Regions from separate parts of the uncultured Blautia sp. genome, predicted to be linked through region 1. Evidence: predicted binding sites of a transcription regulator. Region 1 holds the regulator's gene; the other holds the start of a gene.
What was found. Region 1 encodes HrcA, which represses chaperone genes, less so after heat shock. Its sites were predicted from a motif close to TGTTAGCACTCNNNNNNNNNGAGTGCTAACA; they were not measured.
Positions count from the first base shown of each region.

Region 2: the regulator HrcA is predicted to act here: its motif matches at 4,841-4,871, upstream of RDS42_RS05325 (Hsp20/alpha crystallin family protein).

Region 1 is NZ_CABVDF010000002.1:8,466-16,784, forward strand. Features, by position in the region: gene uvrB (excinuclease ABC subunit UvrB) at 1-1,708, shown strand, start outside; gene hrcA (heat-inducible transcriptional repressor HrcA) at 1,918-2,979, shown strand; gene grpE (nucleotide exchange factor GrpE) at 3,020-3,646, shown strand; gene dnaK (molecular chaperone DnaK) at 3,662-5,542, shown strand; gene dnaJ (molecular chaperone DnaJ) at 5,567-6,748, shown strand; gene prmA (50S ribosomal protein L11 methyltransferase) at 6,890-7,876, shown strand; gene RDS42_RS00450 (16S rRNA (uracil(1498)-N(3))-methyltransferase) at 7,880-8,319, shown strand, end outside.
Region 2 is NZ_CABVDF010000045.1:3,219-11,537, forward strand. Features, by position in the region: gene RDS42_RS05300 (alpha-glucosidase) at 1-1,057, shown strand, start outside; gene RDS42_RS05305 (HAMP domain-containing sensor histidine kinase) at 1,033-2,313, opposite strand; gene RDS42_RS05310 (response regulator transcription factor) at 2,317-3,015, opposite strand; gene RDS42_RS05315 (tRNA-dihydrouridine synthase family protein) at 3,076-4,020, opposite strand; gene RDS42_RS05320 (ubiquitin) at 4,149-4,676, opposite strand; gene RDS42_RS05325 (Hsp20/alpha crystallin family protein) at 5,010-5,462, shown strand; gene RDS42_RS05330 (galactose ABC transporter substrate-binding protein) at 5,568-6,635, opposite strand; gene RDS42_RS05335 (substrate-binding domain-containing protein) at 6,653-7,645, opposite strand; gene RDS42_RS05340 (sensor histidine kinase) at 7,642-8,319, opposite strand, start outside.

The DNA of each region.
Region 1 (8,319 bases):
CTATCAGCCGGAAGCCTATGTTCCTTCCACAGACACCTATATTGCAAAGGATGCTTCCACCAATGACGAAATCGACAAGCTGAGGCTTTCTGCCACAGCGGCTCTTTGTGAACGCAGAGATGTGATCGTGGTTTCTTCAGTATCCTGCATTTACGGATTGGGAGCGCCTCAGGAATTTTTTGATATGATGATTTCTCTTCGTCCGGGAATGGAAAAGGACAGGGATGAGGTAATATGCCAGCTGATCGATATCCAGTATACAAGAAACGAAATGGATTTTCATAGAGGTACCTTCCGGGTAAAAGGGGATGTGCTGGAAATTTTTCCTGCCAATGCTACAGACCGTGCAGTGCGTGTAGAGTTTTTTGGCGATGAGATCGAGCGTATTACAGAAATTGATGTACTGACAGGCGAGATCAAAAATGAGCAGAGCCATGCGGCTATTTTCCCGGCATCTCATTATGTAGTGCCCCAGGAACAGATAAAAAGAGCCGCGGATGCCATCCTTGCAGAAATGAAGGAGCAGGTGGATTACTTTAAAAGTGAAGATAAGCTGATCGAAGCCCAGAGAATTGCGGAACGGACAAATTTCGATGTGGAAATGATGAAGGAAACAGGATTTTGCTCCGGTATTGAAAACTATTCCCGGCATCTGACCGGACTGGCTCCGGGCCAGCCGCCCTATACCCTTATGGATTACTTTAAAGACGATTTTCTTCTTATTATTGATGAGTCCCATAAGACAGTTTCACAGGTGGGAGGAATGTACGCCGGAGATCAGAGCAGGAAACAGACCCTTGTGGATTATGGCTTTCGTCTTCCATCGGCCAAGGATAACCGTCCTTTGAGTTTTGAGGAGTTTGAGGGAAAACTGGATCAGGTTATGTTTGTTTCTGCTACACCGGGAGTTTATGAGGCAGAACATGAACTGCTTCGTGCAGAGCAGATCATCCGCCCGACAGGCCTGCTTGATCCAAAGGTAGAAGTACGTCCGGTAGAAGGGCAGATTGATGACCTGATCGGAGAGGTTAATAAAGAAGTCGAAAAAGGGCATAAGATCCTGATCACTACGCTGACAAAGAGAATGGCAGAGGATCTGTCTGCTTACATGAAAGACGTGGGAATCCGTGTCCGTTATCTTCATTCGGATATTGATACTCTGGAACGGGCGGAGATCATCCGGGATATGCGTTTGGATGTATTTGATGTGCTGGTAGGCATCAATCTTTTGAGAGAGGGACTGGATATTCCCGAGATTACTCTGGTGGCGATCCTGGATGCTGACAAGGAGGGATTTCTCCGTTCAGAGGTTTCTCTGATCCAGACCATTGGACGAGCTGCCAGAAACAGTGAGGGACATGTGATCATGTATGCGGACGTGATGACAGACTCCATGAAAAATGCGATTCGTGAAACAGAGCGCCGCCGCGGAATTCAGGAAGCATATAATAAAGAGCATGGAATTACTCCTACTACCATCAAAAAGGCGGTTCGCGACCTGATCACGGTATCCAGGGCGGTAGCGGAAACAGAAGTGAAGCTGAAAAAGGATCCGGAATCTATGAACCGCAAGGAATTGCTTAAACTGATTGCACAGGTGGAGAAACAGATGCGGGCAGCAGCGGCAGACCTGAACTTTGAACAGGCGGCAGAGCTGAGAGACAAGATGCTGGATTTAAAGCGAAATCTTCAGGAACTGGAGAACTGATATAAATAAAAACCCCGTATATAAAAGACAGACATGACAGAGGATAAGATTCTGTGCCGTCTGTCTTTTTTTGCCGAACAAAAAAGATTTTTATAAAAATACATCTTATCCCTTGACAAAAGATTTTAACGGTGCTATCTTAACAATGTAGATGTTAGCACTCCTTGAAATCGAGTGCTAACAAAAACAGAAGGAAAGGAGCTGAGGGCGTGGAAGATAATTTGACAGATCGTAAAAAGAAAATTCTGAAGGCGATCATCAAAACCTACATGGAAACAGGAGAACCGGTTGGATCCAGAACGATTTCCAAGTATACGGATCTGAATGTCAGCTCAGCAACAATCCGAAATGAAATGTCGGACCTGACAGATTTAGGCTACATTATACAGCCCCATACATCAGCGGGAAGAATCCCTTCTGATAAAGGTTATCGCTTATATGTAGATGAGCTGATGCAGGAAAAGGAAGATGAGATCGAAGAAATACGTAATCTGATGATCGAGAAGACAGACAAGATGGAAAAGGTCCTGAAAAATGTGGCCAAGGTTCTTGCTTCCAACACCAATTACGCTACGATGATCTCCGTTCCGCAGTACAGTGGAAGTAAGCTGAAATTCATCCAGCTTTCACGAGTCAATGAACTGCAGCTGGTGGCTGTGGTGGTTTGCGAGGGAAATGTGATCCGAAATCAGATTATAGATCTGGATGAGGAGATGGATGATGAGACGATCCTGAAATTGAATCTGCTTTTGAATACCAATCTGAACGGCCTTCCTATTCAGGATATTAATCTGGGTATGATCGCAAGGCTGAAGGAGCAGGCAGGAATCCACAGCGGACTTGTTGCAAGAGTGCTGGATGCTGTTGCCGCAACGATTCAGGTGGATGAAGATGATTTGGAGATTTACACTTCAGGCGCTACAAACTTCTTTAAGTATCCGGAGCTTTCTGATAAGCAGAGAGCCACCGAACTGATATCAACCTTTGAAGAAAAACAGCAGCTTGCGGATCTGGTGAAGGAACATATGTCAGACTCTGAAAACACTGGGGTTCAGGTGTATATAGGAGATGAACTTCCGATCCCTACAATGAAAGACTGCAGTGTAGTAACTGCAACGTATGAGCTGGGAGAAGGGATGCACGGTACCATTGGTATTGTAGGTCCGAAACGAATGGATTATGAAAATGTTGTAAACAATCTGAAAACCCTGAAAGTTGAATTGGATCAGGTATTCAGAAAGAATAAAAATGATAATGATGACAGCCAGTAGGTGAAGATAGAAAGGTGGTAGAAAAAGCGTGGCAGAAGAAATGAAAAACACGTCTGAGGTGCAGGAGGATACAGAACAGGTTGTTTCTGAAAACGAAACTGCAGCAGAAGTGCAGGAGGATTCACCGGAAGCCACAGCCGGAGAGGAAACTGCTGAAGAGGTTCCGGAAGGAAAGGAAGAGGCAGAGGAAAAAACAGAAGGAAAGGCGAAAACCTCTTTTTTCGGCAAAAAGAAAAAAGATAAAAAGGATCAGCAGATTGAAGAGCTGACAGATCGTCTGAAACGAAGCATGGCAGAATTTGATAATTTCCGTAAGCGTACAGAGAAAGAAAAATCCAGTATGTATATTGTGGGAGCAAAAGAAATTATTGAGAACATGCTTCCTGTAGTGGATAATTTTGAGAGAGGTCTTGCACAGGCTCCGGAAGGAGATGCATTTGCCGAAGGTATGCAGATGATCTACAAACAGCTTATGACAACACTGGAAGGACTGGGAGTAGAGGTGATCGAAGCTGTAGGCAAAGAATTTAATCCGGACTTCCATAATGCTGTAATGCATGTGGAGGATGAAGAAGCCGGCGAGAATATTATTGTAGAAGAGTTTCAGAAGGGCTACACCTATAAAGGATTTGTAGTCAGACACAGTATGGTAAAGGTTGCTAATTAAGGAGGATAAATTATCATGGGAAAAATTATTGGTATTGACTTAGGAACAACAAACAGCTGCGTAGCAGTTATGGAAGGTGGTCAGCCCACCGTTATCGCAAACACAGAAGGCGCAAGAACAACACCGTCTGTAGTTGCTTTTACAAAAACAGGAGAGCGTCTGGTAGGTGAGCCTGCAAAACGTCAGGCAGTTACCAATGCAGAGAAAACAATCTCTTCTATTAAAAGAGAAATGGGATCCGATTATCGTGTGACAATCGATGATAAAAAATACTCTCCGCAGGAGATTTCTGCGATGATCCTTCAGAAGCTGAAAAAAGATGCTGAGGGATATCTTGGAGAAAGTGTAACAGAAGCGGTTATCACAGTACCGGCATATTTCAATGACGCACAGCGTCAGGCAACCAAGGACGCAGGTAAGATCGCAGGCCTTGACGTAAAACGTATCATCAACGAGCCTACAGCAGCAGCTCTGGCATATGGTCTTGATAACGAAAAAGAGCAGAAGATCATGGTATATGACCTTGGCGGCGGTACTTTCGACGTTTCCATCATTGAGATCGGTGACGGCGTTATCGAGGTTCTTTCTACAGCAGGCAACAACCGTCTTGGCGGTGATGACTTCGACCAGAAGATCACAGACTACATGCTTTCTGAGTTCAAGAGAACTGAGGGTGTAGATCTTTCCAATGACAAAATGGCTCTTCAGAGACTGAAAGAAGCAGCTGAAAAAGCAAAGAAAGAGCTTTCTTCTGCAACAACAACAAACATCAACCTTCCGTTCATTACTGCTACAGCAGAAGGACCGAAGCATTTTGATATGAACCTTACAAGAGCAAAATTTGACGAACTGACACATGATCTTGTTGAAAAGACAGCAGAGCCGGTACGCCGTGCACTTTCTGATGCAGGCATCAGCGCTTCTGAGCTTGGTCAGGTGCTTCTGGTAGGCGGATCCACACGTATCCCGGCTGTACAGGACAAAGTAAAACAGATCACAGGCAAAGAGCCGAGCAAATCTCTGAACCCGGATGAGTGTGTTGCACTTGGTGCTTCTGTACAGGGCGGTAAACTTGCAGGTGATGCAGGCGCAGGCGATATCCTTCTTCTGGATGTTACTCCACTGTCTCTTTCTATTGAGACTATGGGTGGAATCGCAACTCGTCTGATCGAGAGAAACACAACTATCCCGACAAAGAAGAGCCAGATCTTCTCTACAGCAGCAGATAATCAGACAGCTGTAGATATCAACGTAGTACAGGGTGAGCGTCAGTTTGCAAGAGACAATAAATCCCTTGGCCAGTTCCGTCTGGATGGAATCCCGCCAGCACGTCGTGGTGTTCCGCAGATCGAGGTTACTTTTGATATTGATGCCAATGGTATCGTTAATGTATCCGCTAAGGATCTTGGAACAGGAAAAGAACAGCACATTACTATTACAGCAGGCTCCAATATGTCTGATTCCGAAATCGACAAGGCTGTTAAAGAAGCAGCAGAATTTGAGGCTCAGGATAAGAAACGTAAAGAAGCAATTGATACAAGAAATAATGCAGATTCTATGGTATTCCAGGTTGAGAACGCTTTGAAAGAAGCTGGTGATAAACTGGATGCAAACGACAAAGCGGCGGTAGAGGCTGACCTGAACGCATTGAAAGATCTTCTTTCCCAGACTGCAAATGCAGAGCTGACAGATGCACAGGTTGCTGATATCAAGGCAGCACAGGAGAAGATGATGGAAAGCGCTCAGAAACTGTTCCAGAAGATGTATGAGCAGACACAGCAGGGCGGCGGTCAGGCTGGTCCGGACATGGGCAACATGGGCGGCGGAGCTTCCCAGGGAGGAAATGAAGCCGGATATGGTGATGATGTAGTAGACGCAGACTATAAAGAAGTCTGATAGAAAGCATAGGAAAGAGAAACAATGGCTGATAAAAGAGATTACTATGAAGTCCTGGGGGTTGCCAAAAACGCCAGTGACGCAGACCTGAAAAAAGCATATCGAAAATTAGCCAAAAAATATCACCCGGATGTAAATCCGGGTGATAAAGATGCTGAGGCAAAATTTAAAGAAGCCACAGAAGCATACGGCATTTTAAGTGATCCGGATAAAAGAAGACAGTATGACCAGTTTGGCCATGCAGCCTTTGAAAATGGCGGAGGCGGTGCAGGAGGCTTCGGCGGATTTGATTTTAACGGCGCAGATATGGGTGATATCTTTGGCGATATTTTCGGCGATCTGTTCGGAGGAGGCAGCAAAAGGCGGGCAAACAATGGTCCTATGAGAGGCGCTAACCTTCGTGCGCGGGTAAATATTACCTTTGAAGAGGCTGTATTTGGATGCGAAAAGGAACTGGAAATTGTCCTGAAAGATGAATGTACTGTTTGTCATGGAACCGGGGCAAAGCCTGGAACACAGCCGGTAACCTGTCCGAAATGTAACGGTGAGGGACAGATTGTCTATACCCAGCAGTCCATGTTCGGTATGGTACGTAATGTACAGACATGTCCGGAGTGCGGTGGTTCAGGAAAGGTGATCAAAGAAAAATGTACTTCCTGTCATGGAACCGGTTATACCTCTTCCAGAAAGAAGATCCAGGTATCTATTCCGGCAGGTATTGATAACGGACAGAGTATCCGTATTCGTGAGAAAGGTGAACCGGGAACCAACGGCGGCCCCAGAGGAGATCTTCTTGTAGAAGTGAATATTGCCCGTCATCCGATCTTCCAGAGACAGGATATGAATATATTCTCCTCTGCACCGATTACTTATGCACAGGCAGCTCTTGGCGGGGACGTTCACATCAGTACTGTGGACGGAGATGTCGTTTATGAGGTGAAGCCTGGAACACAGACAGATACCCGTATCCGTCTGAAAGGAAAAGGCGTTCCGTCACTGAGAAACAAGAATGTGCGCGGAGATCATTATGTAACGCTTGTGGTTCAGGTTCCGACTAATCTGAATGATGAGGCAAAAGAAGCTCTGCGTAAATTTGACGAAGCCTGCGGAAATAAGACGGCAGGAACAAAAAACAGCGGTTCTGAAAAAACAGAAAAAAAGAAAAAGAGCTTTATGGATAAACTGAAAGAGACTTTTGAGGAATAAAAAAGCTTTTGGGGAAAAGAGGGTAAATCCTCTTTTCTTTTTTTGTATTTTCATGTATGATAGAGTGCGAGATAGTATTTACTGTTCGGTCTATGGATAAGAACAGTCCATTTTTACAGAGTAAAAACAGGAGAAATTGTTATGAAGTGGAAAAAATTTAAAATAAAAACAATAACAGAAGCAGAAGATGTGATCATCAGCACCTTGTATGACATTGGATTTGAAGGTGCTCAGATTGAGGATAATGTGCCTCTTACCGCTATGGAAAAGGAGCAGATGTTTGTGGATATCCTTCCCCAGATGAATGAGGATGACGGTACGGCATATCTCAGCTTTTTCGTAGAGGAAACAGAAGATGGAAAGCTTCTGAAAAATGAACAGGAAACAGATGCGGAAACGATCATCAAAGAGGTGGAAAGAGAACTGGCGGAGCTTCGTACTTTTATGGACATCGGAGAAGGGACTATCGAAGTCAGTGAAACGGAAGATATTGATTGGATTAACAACTGGAAGCAGTATTTTAAACAGTTTTATGTAGACGATATTCTGATCGTTCCCTCCTGGGAGGAAGTAAAGGAAGAAGATAAGAGTAAGATGATCCTTCATATCGACCCAGGTACTGCGTTTGGTACCGGAATGCATGAGACCACTCAGCTGGTGATCCGCCAGCTGAAAAAATATGTGAAAGAAGGCTGTGAGCTTCTTGATGTAGGAACCGGAAGCGGTATCCTCGGCATTACGGCTCTGAAGCTGGGAGCAGGACATGTAGTAGGAACAGACTTGGATCCATGTGCAGTTCCGGCAGTTCAGGAGAATAAAGAAGCAAATCAGATTCCGGATAAAGATTTTGACATGATGATCGGAAATATCATTGATGATAAAGAGGTGCAGGACCAGGTGGGATATGAGAAGTACGACATCGTGGCAGCGAATATTCTGGCGGATGTTCTGGTACCTCTGACTCCGGTTATCGTCCATCAGATGAAAAAAGGCGCTTATTATATCACTTCGGGAATTCTTGATGTTAAGGAAACGGTCGTAACGGAAGCTGTAAAAAAAGCAGGACTTACTCTTGTTGAGGTGACAAAACAGGGTGAATGGGTATCTGTTACAGCAAGAAAGGACTGATCCATGCAGAGATTTTTTGTAGAACCCTGTCAGATTGATGAACCTGCTCATCGGATCCACATTACAGGAACAGATGTAAATCATATTGTTAATGTTTTGAGGATGAAGCCCGGCGAGGAACTGTGGATCAGCGACGGGGAGAAAAAAGAATATCATTGCAGGATTGAATCAGCTGCGTCTGATGAAGTTTGTCTCCATATCCTTTATGCCCAGGAACCAGATTATGAACTGCCAAATAAGATTTATCTTTTCCAGGGACTGCCTAAGTCAGATAAGATGGAACTGATCATTCAGAAAGCAGTAGAACTGGGAGCTTTTGAGATTATTCCTGTGGAAACGAAAAGATGCGTGGTTCGTTTGGATGGAAAAAAAGCTGCAAAAAAAGTGGAAAGATGGCAGCAGATCGCAGAAAGCGCAGCCAAACAGTCAAAACGTATGCTTGT
Region 2 (8,319 bases), on a different contig from region 1:
TATTAAGAAAAAACTGCCTTATAAAGATTATCCTGCCGACCGTTCAGACGGACTTTCCTGTGTGGATCATATGCTGGCAGATGCTCAGGGTGTAGGAGAATTTCTGGGAGAGATGCGAGACCGAGGCTTTGCCTCTCATGAAGCTTTTACTGTAGGAGAAGTCTTTAATGAAAAGGATGAAGAGCTTCCGGATTTTATTGGTGACAATGGATATTTTTCTACTATGTTTGACTTTGCTCCGGTTGTTTTTGGAGGCAGCAGCAAAGGCTGGTATGACCGTAAAAGAATCACTCCTGACGACTATAAACACTGCTGTTTCCACTCTCAGAAACGTATTGGAGACATTGGTTTTCTTTCTAACATCATTGAAAATCATGATGAACCAAGAGGAGTCAGCTATTATATTCCCGATGGAGAGATCAGCCTTCACAGCAAAAAAATGCTGGCTGTCATGTACTTTATGCTGAAAGGTCTGCCCTTTATCTATCAGGGCCAGGAAATTGGCATGGAGAATATGAAATTCTCATCTATTGAACAGATCGATGATATCAGTACTATTGATGAATACCATGTGGCACGAAATGCCGGCTGCACGGAGGAAGAAGCACTGAGCTGCGTTTCTCTTTACAGCCGGGATAACGCACGTACTCCCATGCAGTGGGATTCCTCAGAAAACGCCGGATTCTCTGCTGGAAATCCATGGCTTAACGTAAATCCCAATTATAAGAAAATCAATGTAAAAAATCAGCAGAACGATCCGGATTCTCTGCTTTCTTTCTACAAAGAATTAATTGCGCTTCGCAAAAATCCTTTGTACAGAGAGACTATTGTTTATGGTGATCTGATCCCCTATCTGGAAGACCGTCACAACCTGATGGCATACTTACGAAAAGGAGAAAAAACTCTGCTTATAGCAGGAAATTTCCAAAAGAAATCCCAGGATATCCAGCTTCCCAAAAAGCGCAAAAAAGTGCTCCTGAATAATTATCCCAAAGCAGACATCACAGATTGTATCCTGCATCTGAAAGATTATCAGGCAGTGATTTTGGAGCTTTGATTTTTCCCCAGTACGATTCGTACACGAGTTCCCAGGCCGGTTCTGGAAAGGATCTCAAAATATCCTCCATGCTTGTCCACGATCCATTTGGCGATGGCAAGTCCCAGACCGGTACCCTGGAAGCTCCGTACCTCATCTGCCCGGTAAAAGCGGTCAAACATATGCGCTATGTCTGCTTCTTCCATACCAATACCAGTATCCTGAACCTGCAGATAAGGAACCCCTTCTCTGGTTTTTCCAACACTGAAAATAATCTCGTCCCCTTCATGGGTATATTTTGCACTGTTATCTGTCAGAATCCGCACAGCCTGCTTCAGAAGGCTTCCGTCTGCCTGTACTACGATCTCTTCCTGCGGCTTTCGATAACGATACGGGTGTCTTTCATCAATCATCAGCGACTCCTCATAGATTTCTTCCATCAGCTGAGAAAGAGAAATCTTTTCCAGTGTCAGCTTTGTCTTTCCGCTGTCGCCTCTTGCCAGAAAGAGCAGCTGCTCCACCAGGTATTTCATATGCTCAGACTCATGCTGAATGGCTTCTATGGATTCATTCAGCACCTTCTCATCTCTGCTGCCCCACCGTGCAAGCATATTTGCATATCCCTGAATAACAGCAATAGGCGTCCGAAGTTCATGGGAAGCATCATTAACAAACCTTGCCTGCTGTCTGTAGGAATCCCTCATGCGCATCAGAAGATTGTTCATGGCAGCCTCAATTCCCTGAAGATCAGAATCTCCAAATGAAAGAATCTCCTGTTCGTTTGGCTGAAGGCTGGAAATAGCGTCCTCAATCTGCTGATATTTTTCCTCAGAAAAAGTCATACGGCTCAGTTCATCTGCCTTTAGAGCGATTTCATTAATGGGTGCAAGGATACGGCGGATATTTTTTTCTTCCTCCATATAGTCAAAAAAACATCCGATCAGCTGGATCAACGCCACAATACCGATCAGAATGCCAATCACCTGAAGAACAGAAAAGACCGGCAGTTCCAGAAGAAGCTTCCCGTCTGTATCCAGTACCATGTAAGTCAGTTCCTTTATTTTTTCCAGCCCCACCAGTCTTCTCTGATGATCCCATACCAGTTCTCCCAGACGTGTGATCTCCTGATCGCAGATCCACCCGACACACAGTATCACAAAAAGAAACAGATCAAAACCCAGATACATGCCAAGCTTTCTTCCGATCCAGCTCCAGTGAAGCTTCATAACAATTGAAGACATTCTTTTTGTTTCCGTACTGACGTTTCTTTCTACCATAAATCATTCCTCTTTGATCACATATCCCACTCCACGGACAGTGCAGATCATTTTCTCCCCATATACCTCATCGATCTTTGACCGCAGAAAACGAACGTACACATCTACGACATTTGTCTCTCCCATATAGTCATAACCACATACTTTTTCCAGAAGGACTTCCCGGGAAAGTACAATATTTTTATTTTCCAAAAGCACCTGCAGCATCCTGAATTCCCGATTTGTCAGATGGATCTCCTGGCCATTCCATGTAACCTGATGACGTTTTTCTGACAGCAGAAGATGCTTCCAGCACAGGGTTCCCTCCTCCTGAACAACGACGGCAGACGGGGATGTTCTTCCATGAAGCTTCAGGCCCACACGGATTCTTGCCAGCAGTTCTTCGATAGCAAACGGCTTGGTGATATAATCAACAGCGCCTGCATCCAGACCTGCAACCTTATCCATCACCGCATCACGGGCAGTCAGAAGGATCACCGGTGTTCTTATCTGTTCCTGCTGCAGTCTCCTCAAAACCTCCAGCCCGTTCAGTCCCGGCAGAAGAATATCCAGAAGAATAAGATCATAATTTCCGTTTTCCGCAAGCGTCAGCGCTTCTCTTCCATTTCCGCTTTTGCTTACCTGATAACCTTCATGAAGAAGTTCCAGTTCTACAAACCGAGCCAGTTTTTCCTCATCCTCCACAATCAAAATATGTGCCATTTCCTACACTCCCCCTTCCCGTATTTTCCATCTTAAAGTCAAACAAATCCTGAGAATATGCTACAAGATCAGTTCCTGCTCACGGAACAGATTATCTGCCCATATCTTATATTCACTGACCCTCTGAGCTTTACGTATCTTCTTCAGATATTTCTCCGGATTCGTAAACGAAGTCCCCAAATATGCCCATAATTCTTTCATTTTATACAGTGTATTTTTATCTCCGGACATATAATCCACATATCCGTTCAACAGTTCTTCATGAAATTCTTTCAACTTTTCTTTATACTGCTGCGGATCCTTTTTTTCTCCGTTTTTGATTTCTGAGGGAAGCCATGGTTTCCGAAGAATTCCTCTTCCCAGCATTATTTTATCTGTCTCCGGGAACTGCTGAAGAAGCTCATCATAATCAGAAACACTTGTGATGTCTCCGTTGTAACACAGAGAATGGCAGCTTTTTTCTGCTGCCATTTCAAAAGCCTCCCTGTGGATTGTTCCAGGCTTATACTGGTCGGTCTTCAGCCGCGGATGAACAATCAGTTCCTCCAAAGGATACTTTTCATAAATTTTCAGAAGCTGCTGCCACTCCTCCTCATCCTCCACTCCAATCCTTGTTTTTATGGAAATTTTCATAGGACAGGCGGCAAATATATCCTCCAGAAAACGATCCAGTTCCCTTGTCAATTCCAAAAATCCGGCGCCTCTGTTTCTGGAAGTCACTGTAGGGGAAGGACAGCCCAGATTCAGATTGACCACATGATATCCATAAGAATGTATGGCTTTTGCAATGGCCAGAAAATCCTCTGCACGGTTAGTCAGAATCTGAGGCACCAGTTCCATTCCCTGGTTATTTTCCGGAAGAATGTCACGGATTTCCTTTTGGTTCAGCTTTTTGCTCATGATAAAGGGAGCAAAATACCGATCGATGTCTCCGTAACATTTATAGTAAGCATTTCTGTAAATATAACCTGTAATCCCTTCTAAGGGAGCCATATAAAGCTGCATATATCTATTCCTTTATCTGTATTTTGCCAGAATATCCTTTTGGCATCCGGCCAATTGTATTATAACGGTTTCTGCTGCTTATGACAATCTGGGATTTCTTATAATGCTGTAAGGATTTCAGTCATATATCACAGCTTTTCATACTCATCTTTTACCTTGTCCGCAAACTCTCCCGCCTTTTCCATCGCCCGGTTCATCCCTTCCAGATCGTCCTTTCCCTTAAAAGAATAACGACAGTCAAAAAACAACGCGATCACCGCTGCCGGTATCAGAAACTGCCAGAAGAAGAGCAGAAGAATAAGCATGGCGATTACCGGAACTCTGAGAATCTCCTCCCCTTTTCTTGAGACACAGAAAGCATTGTCTCTGGTTTTTCTGATAAAGATTCGAAAAAGATGCCCCAGCTTCTGGCAGGTTTTTCTGGAAGCCTCTTCCTCCTGCTCCTGCACCTTTTCCTTTACATCCACATACTGCGTCTGTTCATCACAATTTGTCGTATAGGATTCCTGACTGGGAGGTTTTACCTTTCCCTGTTTTTCCAGATAGACCATGGCATCCAGAAGATCCCAGTCGGAAGCTTCCAAAGCTTCCTTTGCCTCTTCATAAGAGACATTTGCTCTTTGTCTTAATTTTTCAACCTTTTCCAGTTGTTCCATATTTTCACCCTGTCCTTTCAAGAATGTTGTTTTCATTTGATGCTTATACTCTAACAGAAGTTTCTTAATCCATTCTTGAAGAAAGATTAAAAACTGATTAATTTTTGAAAATGCCTATACTGAAAACTGTCTCTTCTTCTCTCTTCACATTTTTTTCACAAATAAATTAGCACTCGTCTCTTGACAGTGCTAATAATGTGTGTTATATTACAGCTAGAACAAAGGAAGGGAAATAAAAAGGATACAAAAAAAGTATCCTGAATTTCCTGAAACCTCCCGGTTCCGCTATAACAACATATTAACATAGATAAATAAAAAAAGGAGAGATGACTTATGTTGATGCCTAGTATTTTTGGAGAAAACTTATTTGATGACGACTGGATGAACTTTGGATTTAATGATAACTTCTGGGGCAAAAAGAATCCACTCTACGGAAAACATGCTCAGAACATGATGAAAACCGATATCCGTGAAAAAGATGACAGCTATGAACTTGATGTAGATCTTCCGGGATTTAAGAAAGACGAAATCAAAGTTCAGCTGAAAGACGGATATCTTACCTTATCTGCTGCAAAAGGACTGGACAAAGATGAACAGGATAAAAAAGGAAATTATATCCGCAGAGAACGTTATGCCGGCACCATGAGCAGAAGCTTTTATGTCGGCGAGGATGTTACCCAGGAAGATATCCATGCCAAATATGAAGATGGAATCCTGAGACTTTCTGTACCGAAAAAAGTACCGAAAAAAGTAGAAAATACCGGTTATATTGCTATTGAAGGCTAAAACCTTCCCCTTCCTTGTATTACGGGAGCGCCATTTGACGCTCCCTTTTTTTGTATAAGAAATATGACTGTCTATATCGTTATCCCGATAAACATACTTATCAGCTTACTGGGTCTGCCCGGTCTGTATCTCGCTGAGATTTTCACCGGTAACTTTCTGGTAAGGCAGTCTTATATATTTTCCCTCCTGAAGCTCCAGCTCAGAATCCAAAGGTGTCTCTGATACAATAGACCAGGCAAGCTCTATCATTCCTCTGGCCTGTCCTCTGGCATCATTCAGTACAGTTCCCAGAAACTCTCCCTTTTCCACTGCTTTTCTTCCTACATCCGTGCCGTCAATTCCCAGGATCATAGGCCATGATTTTGTTCCCGGAACAATGCCGCTGTCTTTCAAAGCATCGACAGCTCCCAAAGCCATGTCATCATTATTAGCCAGAACAACTTCTATTCTGTCCCCATAAGCTTCAATAAAAGATGCCATCTTGTTTGCAGCCTGATCTCTGTTCCAGTTGGCAATCTCATCTGCCAGCTTTTCTACTGCATAACCACTGTCTGTGATTTCTTTGATTACCGACATGCTGCGGATCATGGAGTCATTATGTCCTGCCTCGCCCTCCAGCATAATATACTGAAGAACTCCATCACCATTTTTGTCAATACTGGAAAAGTCTTTTTTACACTGCTCCACCAGGATTTGTCCCTGCATCTGTCCTGACTGGAAAGCATCTGCTCCTACATAATAAAGCTTTTCCCACCGTTGAAGATCCTCTTTAACCAGTTCCCGATTATAAAAGATCACCGGTATATCATTGCTCTTGGCTTTTTCAATAACAGAAGAAGCATCTGTCCTGTCAACCATATTAATACAGACAAGATCACATCCTTCTTCAATAAAGTCCTCCATCTGTTTATTCTGCTGAAGCTGATCCTGACCTGCATCCTGGATATCAAGAATCACCGGAATGCCCCATTCCTTTTCTTTTTCTCTTACATAAGACTGAAGCTGATAAAGAACTTCTGCCATAAAGGTATCATACTGATCGTAAACACTTATGCCTATCTTAAGACTTTTGGGATATTCCTGTTCTGTCTCTTCCTTCGTCCCGCATCCTTCCAAAAAAGAAAGAATAAAAATAAATGCCAGCAATCCGGCTTTACTTCTTTTTTTCAGCATTATATCCCTCCTCTCTGTCAGGTATTCGAAAACAGCAGTCTCTCATTTTCATCTTCATATAAAGATTTCTTCGTGACGATCCTGTATCCGATATCGGTATTATTCTTCAGCCATTTTTCTCTGTTTTTCTGTGTTAAATAGGTGATTCCCTGATATCCCATATTAAATTCATTCTGATACATAAGCGCTGCAATATTTTCATTATCCAGTTCATTTACTGTACGGGCAGTATTTCCAATTCCATAGATTCTGCAGGAAAACTCCTCATTTTCGTTTTCCTGTCGGTATCCTGTCCATGCGGCGGCAGCCTGCTCTGTCATATATTTATCCAGCGCTGCCAGATATGCAGGAGTGTCATCATAAAATACAGATTTAATAAAATATCCCAGTCCAAGATCTTCATGGATCCGTGCCCGGTCTTCTATGATCACACTGTCATTGGATTTCTCCAAAGCTTCTCTTAACCCTTCGTACCGAAGCCTGACACTGTCTCTTTCCATATATTCCGTCAATATCACTACTCTTCTCTGAGCTCCACTGGTGTCCATGTCCTCAAGAATAGCTTCTCCCATCGCTCTTCCCATCGCCCGGTCATCTGTACGCAGTACAGGGAAAGCATCCCCTGCTCCAGTTTCCACACACAATACAGGAACTGTAAAATACATCGATCCCATGATCTTTTTTACTTCTTCGGTGTCTACAGGTGCCAGAAGGATTCCGGAAGAGCCTGCCTGGATTTCTCTGCGAACAGCTGCCGCCTGTTCCTCCGCCGTATCATCTCTGGCAAGATAAACATAATTTACATTTATGTCCAAATCTTCTTCAGCCTGTTCCGTACCTTCTATAAAAGTATCCCACTCATCATTTGTATTCTGATAAAGGATCACAGAATAAACTGCAGGACGTTCTCCTTGCCGGGCAAAAATGCCATAATAGTAAAGACCGCCCAATATCACCGCTGCCGTAAGGAGAATACCCACAATCTGCCATTGATACCGTTTCTTTTTCATAATCTGTTTCCTCCCTCTCCCGGAGTGATCTCCTCTGTTTTTGGCAGATGGATGCGCACGATTGTTTTTTCATCCGGCTCACTTGTGATCTCCAGTCCATATTCTGTTCCAAAATACAGCTGGATACGCTGATGGACATTTTTAAGGCCGATACCGGAGCCCTTGCTCCTTGTTTCTGAATTCTCTGTCAGCAGCCTTTCAACCTGTTCCTGAGGCATGCCCAGCCCATTATCCTCCACTTCTATAAAAAGATCCTCACCACTTGTGTATGCACGGATGTGGATTTCTCCTTCTCCGTCCATATATTCCATTCCATAATAAATAGCATTTTCCAAAAGCGGCTGTATGATCAGTTTGATCGTCCTGTATTTTTCAATTCCCTCTTCTATATCAAAAAAGGACGTAAACTTATTTTTATATCTGTACTTCTGGATGTCCAGATAGCTTCTGGCATGCTGCAGCTCATCTCCTACCGTAATGATATTTTTTCCTTTTGAAAGACTGATACGAAGAAGCTTGCCAAGAGAATTTACCATAGCTACCGCATCTTCATAACGTTCACTTTCAATCATCCACATGATGGAATCTAACGTATTATACAAAAAATGAGGATTGATCTGAGACTGCAGGGCATCCAGCTCACTTTTTCTTTTTTCCTCCTGCTCCCGGACAAT